DNA from 2 places in the Pseudocolwellia antarctica genome. Region 1 is predicted to be linked to the other one. Evidence: predicted binding sites of a transcription regulator. Region 1 holds the regulator's gene; the other holds the start of a gene.
The links. Region 1 encodes sigma-54, which starts transcription at its own class of promoters, with help from an activator protein. Its sites were predicted from a motif close to GTTGGCACGNNNNTNGNNT; they were not measured.
Positions count from the first base shown of each region.

Region 2: a site for sigma-54 is predicted at 1,215-1,233, ahead of ACPUVN_RS14080 (DUF2726 domain-containing protein). Genes of this name have one in related genera too.

Region 1 covers NZ_CP187926.1:4,263,765-4,266,982, reverse strand. Annotated here, with positions in the region: gene lptB (LPS export ABC transporter ATP-binding protein) at 1-637, shown strand, start outside; gene ACPUVN_RS18475 (RNA polymerase factor sigma-54) at 692-2,203, shown strand; gene hpf (ribosome hibernation promoting factor) at 2,237-2,524, shown strand; gene ptsN (PTS IIA-like nitrogen regulatory protein PtsN) at 2,558-3,010, shown strand; gene rapZ (RNase adapter RapZ) at 3,030-3,218, shown strand, end outside.
Region 2 covers NZ_CP187926.1:3,258,327-3,261,544, reverse strand. Annotated here, with positions in the region: gene mtnN (5'-methylthioadenosine/S-adenosylhomocysteine nucleosidase) at 1-227, opposite strand, end outside; gene ACPUVN_RS14080 (DUF2726 domain-containing protein) at 498-1,163, opposite strand; gene ACPUVN_RS14075 (DcaP family trimeric outer membrane transporter) at 1,504-2,568, opposite strand; gene ACPUVN_RS14070 (AMP-binding enzyme) at 2,734-3,218, opposite strand, start outside.

The DNA.
Region 1 (3,218 bases):
AATTGTTGGCTTACTCGGCCCAAATGGCGCAGGTAAAACAACCTCTTTTTACATGATTGTAGGTCTTGTACCTAACGATGAAGGCTCTATTGTTCTTAATGATGAAGATGTCACCTTATTACCTATGCATGAACGTGCTAGAAAAGGTATTGGTTACCTTCCTCAAGAAGCTTCAATTTTCAGAAAACTTAGCGTTTATGACAACATCATGGCCATTTTACAAACGCAAAAAGCTTTAAACCAAGTTGAACGCGAAGCAAAGTTAGAGCACTTACTAGAAGAGTTTAATATAGGCCACATAAAAGACAATTTAGGTATGAGTTTATCGGGTGGTGAGCGTCGCAGAGTAGAAATTGCACGAGCATTAGCCGCAGACCCTAAGTTTATATTATTAGATGAACCTTTTGCGGGTGTCGACCCTATCTCTGTAGGTGATATTAAAAAGATTATTCTACACTTAAAAGAACGAGGCATCGGCATACTCATAACAGACCATAATGTTCGTGAAACACTTGATGTATGTGAACATGCCTATATTGTAAGTCATGGTGAATTAATCGCAGAAGGTAATGCTGATGAGATACTTTCAAATCAACATGTAAGAGATGTATACCTTGGCGAACAATTTACGCTATAGTTATCAATAAGTATCAATAATGTTTATATGATTAATAGGATAAATAATACGTAGATGCGCCCTTCTTTACAACTCCGTATAGGACAACATCTAACGATGACACCTCAGTTGCAACAAGCAATAAAGTTGCTGCAACTATCAACGTTAGATTTACAACAGGAAATTCAAGAAGCTTTGGAGAATAACCCGTTGCTTGAAGTTGATGAGAGTTCCCCTAACTCTCAGGATAGTTCCGTTAATAATTTAGAAGATGCATTCTCTGCAAACGCAAAAGCGGATACAGATAAAGGCAGCACTGACGGTTCAGAAGACTCTACTCCCTCTATTGATGAAATATCAACGACTGAAGCGATGAGCAATACCGACATCCCCGAAGAACTTAATATAGATACCACATGGGATGAAAGCTACAGCGCAGGTATTTCTAATACAGGTAGTATTAGCTCTCCTTCTGAAGATTATACCTATCAAGGTGAAACCAAAGATTCTCTACAAGATCATCTTTTGTGGCAAATGGAACTAACTCCTTTTAGTGATACCGATAAAACCATCGCCATAGCCATTATTGAAGCTATTGATGAGTCAGGATACCTAACGGTTTCTTGTGAAGACATTCTCGATTGTGTTGGTATTGAAGATCTTGAATTAGACGAAGTTCAAGCCGTACTAAAACGTATTAATGTTTTTGATCCTGTAGGTGTAGGTGCACGTTCTGTTGCTGATTGTTTACTGATACAACTTAATCAATTTGATACCGCTACACCTTGGCTTAAAGAAAGTAAACAAGTTGTAAAAGAGCATATAGATTTATTAGGTAATAGAGATTACCGTCAATTAATGCGTAAAACGCGTTTAAAAGAAGATCAACTACGCGAAGTATTACGCTTAATTCAATCATTAGATCCTCGTCCTGGCGACAGTGTTGTTAAAAGTGATGAACAATACGTGATCCCTGATGTTTCCGTTGAAAAGAAAAATGGTCGCTGGGTAGTAGAATTAAACCCAGACACAGCACCTAAGCTTTCTGTAAATCAACAGTATGCATCGATGAGCCGCTCAATGAAGTCATCAAACGATACACAATATATACGTTCTAACTTGCAAGAAGCTAAATGGTTTATTAAAAGTTTAGAAAGTAGGAACGATACATTATTAAAAGTGTCAAATTGTATAGTGCAGCGTCAACAGGGCTTTTTTGAACATGGTCCTGAATCCATGAGACCTATGGTTTTAAATGACATTGCTGAAGCAGTAGATATGCATGAATCAACAATTTCTCGCGTAACTACTCAAAAGTACATGCATACCCCAAGAGGGATTTTTGAACTTAAATACTTTTTCTCAAGCCATGTAAGCACTGATAATGGTGGTGACTGTTCTTCTACAGCAATAAGAGAGCTTATTAAGAAACTTGTTGCCGCAGAAATTCCAGCAAAACCATTAAGTGATAACAAAATGGCAGAAATCCTTGCTGAGCAAGGTATCAAAGTCGCGCGTCGTACTGTCGCGAAATATAGAGAGTCATTATCAATACCGCCGTCGAATCAACGTAAGAGCTTAATATAATTTTCCAATATGACTAAAAGAGGACGTTAACTTATGCAAATAAACCTAACAGGCCACCATGTAGATATCACTAACTCTTTACGCGAATATGTTAATACGAAATTTTTAAGGCTAGAACGACATATTGATCAAATTAATAATGTATATGTAGTATTAACAGTTGAGAAAATAAACCAAATTGCTGAAGCAACTGTTCATTTAAAAGGTACAGAAGTTCATGCAACGGCAGACAATCAAGATATGTACGCTTCAATCGATGCTTTAATTGAAAAGTTAGATCGTCAAATTTTGAAGTACAAAGGCAAAACCGCAACCCATTAACTCAGTAGAATAAAGTAGGCTTTAGAAGTAATTATGACTTTGCAAGATATCTTATTACCAGATTGCACATGTTGTGCAATTTCTGGTTCTAGCAAGAAACGAATTTTAGACCAAATTTGCACCATAGCCTCCGACAAAATTTCTGAGCATAGTCCGTACGAGTTATTAGAAAGTTTAGTGTCTAGAGAAAAACTAGGCTCTACAGGAATTGGCAATGGCATTGCAATCCCTCATGGGCGACTGGCAAATGCTAAGTCTGTGGTTGCTGTTGTCGTAACTACTGAAACACCTATTGACTTTGACGCGATAGACAATAAACCTGTCGATATTTTTATTGCCCTATTTGTTCCCGAAGATGCTTGTAAAGAGCACTTAACGACTTTACAAAGTATTGCTAAGTTATTCGGCAATAAGCAAATAGCTAAGCAAGTTAGAAAGTGTCAAAGTAATGAAGAATTGTTCAAGCTTATCCAACAAAACACATAAAAAAGGATCGAACAGCTCAATGAAGTTAATTATCGTAAGTGGACGTTCAGGTTCAGGAAAATCAGTAGCCTTAAGAGTACTAGAAGATTTAGGTTACTATTGTGTTGATAATATCCCTGTAAATTTATTGCCTGCACTCGTGCATACCGTGATCAACGATTACGAAAATGTAGCGGTAAGTATTGATGTTCGTAATTTACCTAACAAT
Region 2 (3,218 bases), 1.0 Mb from region 1:
GAGCCAGTATTTACGATGTAATCAGGGCTAAATTTATCAATTAAGAAAGCCGTTGCTAAAGCTGCAGCAACTTTACCAATACCTGATTGCACAATAACAACATCACTGCCTGCTAAAGTACCTTCATAAAATGTAAAACTGGCATATTCAGTGGTTACACAGTTTTCTAATTTTTCTTTTAAAATGGCAACTTCAGGTTCCATTGCGCCAATAATTCCAGCTTTCATTACGTATTTCCGTTGATTAATATCTAAATAATAAGGCAATTATAGCTGTAATATTATGGAAAAGCAGGAGTATTTTATTCACAGAAAGATTACGTTTAGTCAGTAGGTATGTAGTTATGTTTATGTATTAGTAGAAATAAGTAGGTAGTTAATACGAAATAAATATAGGAGTGACGTAATAAGAGAGGTTATTAAATCTAACAACTTGGGTTATCAGGCTGTTAGATTTTTGAAACTTACAAGCGAATCATTATTTTACTGGTGAGTTTACTAATGTGGAAGAGCTGCAACGCGTGGTGCTGGTATTTGACGTGCTGCTTTAGGGCGATTCATTTCTTCTAATTGAGAGCGTGCGGCCGCAGGGCTAAGTACACCCGAGGTATTTTTAGATCTTACTCTTATCATAGGAGCAGGAATAACACTGCCTTTCATTTTAGGTTCTGGTTTTGCTTGCCCAATTAAACGTGTGTTAATACATGCACGTATTTCTTCAACCGTATAATTAGCTTTTACTTTAATTCTTAAATGAGGGATTGATGCCGCTTCTAATGCGCCACTTACAAACCAATCTTTTTTAAGTTTATAGCCTCGACCTTGTGTATCAACTAAGTCAATCGCACCAAGAAGCTTCATGGTTTTACGATCACACAATACGAAGTCTAAGTATTTCTTATCAGCATTATTAGCAGCTGCTTGGCTCGCTTTATTCGATACGCCATTTCGTATGGTTAAAATATCAGAAAGCTTTACTCGGTTAAGGACGCGGTATTCAGATCCCATAGCCTGCTCAACTAAGTTTTGAAAATTCTTTTCTGCTGGCGTAAAAATGGCACTTTTACGATCAAATGGAAAAGGAAAGCTATTATCATTTAAGCGGCTCGCCAATAAAGCGACAATAACAACAAGACTCACCATGGCAAATAATATTAATTCCATAAGCTTCTCCACTAATTCAAAATTTTGACGGTTTAATTTATGTATTGAATAAAGCAGTATTTATGCCAAAAAGTTGTATCATTTCTTTTAGGGCTGAATCTATTTTTTATAAGTATGGAAGAGTATGGAAATTGAATTTTATTTTTAACTAGAGGTGATGGTAATTGTTTGATTTATAGTATGTATGTATTAAGTGATGAGATGTTTGTTTATTTATATTTAAAGCTGATGTTTTTCAATAAGTAGATCAAAAAAGAGGGAAGCATAGCTTCCCTCAAACGCAACCTAATAGCAAAGGTTGACTAATAGAAGTTGATTAGGAATCTCAACAACTGTTTAACTAAAGCGTATATTTTGCAGAAACTTGAAAGTAGTTAGAATCTGCATCAAATTCAGCCATTTCGAAATTACCTACTTCAACACCAAAAGAAAGTTCTTTAGTGTAGTTTTTAAATAAGTTGATACCCCAATGCGTTCTATCACGATCAGTCTCATCAGTTGTTGTATTACCATAGAATACCGAACTACGCATGTCTTCTGTCCAAAAATGACGGTAAGCTACCATAACTGAAGTGGTGTCTTCTACTTCTTCGCCAACGATATCAGTAGATGCTACTACGCCAATGTAACGACCTACATTGCCTCCATATACTTGAAAGCGGAAATCATCTTTACCTGAAGTATTAATACGACCAGCAACACCATAACCAAATGCTGAATGAGTGTTACCCAAAGTAGATTCTAATTTACGGCCTAAACCTGATACTGAAACATTACCCCAGTCACCAGAGAAGGTGTATTTAGCGATAAAATCAGGAGCACCATCACCCGCTGTATCACTGGTTGCTATTCTATTACCACCATATGATTCAGGGTTTTCAATCGAAACTTGTAAACCACCCATGGTATAACGAATTTGACCTTGGCGTATGAAAGCCGATGCAACTAAAGGTCCACCAAAATCAGCTGCTTCAGCTAATGCGCTGGTATTTTGGAAGGTAGTCCAAGTTTGACCAACTAAAATGTTTTTGTATTGAATAAAGGCATGACGTATACGTGGGTTTGAAGAGTTAGAAATAATTTCGTTACCGCCACCAGAAACAGCGTCGCCATAAAAATCCATTTCAATGAAGCCGGTAACATCGCCATGTATATATTTGGTATTTATACGTGTTTCGTTTGCTGATATACCAAAGTTAGATTGATCTTCAGCAAGTACATTTCCACCGCCATACCAATAGTCATTAGCTTCGATATTACCGTTTGTATATCGAGTATCTACTTTAATATAACCACCAAAAATAATTTTACTGTCTTCGCCTGTTTTAATTTCATAGCCTGCATTTGCTGTACTTGTGATAGCAAATAGTCCGCCCATTAATAGTGCTTTTTTAGTTGTATTCATGTTATCCCCTGTATAGCTTCTTAGACGAAACAAACTGCCTTGTAGCTAATTTATTTAATATTATTATGGTGTTATATTTTATGTGAGATTTAACTCTCACGAGTTATGCCTAGTTTATTCAATAGTACTTGAAAATAGTTTGTTTAATTTTTATTAGTATTTTTGTTAATTAAGTAACGCTAGTTTTTGTTCTAACTTCTGAGCTTTTAATGTTTTTCGTATTACTTTTCCTGAAGATGTTTTTGGTAAACATTCCATAAACTCAATACATTCAGGTACAGCGATGCTTCCGATTTCTGTGCTAACCATTTCTTGTAATGCTTGTTTAATGTTTTCATTAACTAAAGTATTTGTCTTTAATATAACGAAAGCATGAATCACGTTACCTTTTTGCTCATGCGGAAGCCCAATAACAGCCACTTCTTGAACTTGTGGGTGATTTTGTAAAACACCTTCAATTACTGAGCTAGCTAAACGATGACGTTGTATGTTTAATGCTTGGCTTGGATCTTCAATAACCCAAATATAGTCACCAGCTACAATTTCTGCCCATTTATTTTCTAAGCCCTGATTATTTGTAGAGATACTTACGCCATGGTTCTTGTTTAAAAAGTTCTTCCAAGGCTGAGGGTTATTCAAAGTTAAGTCTT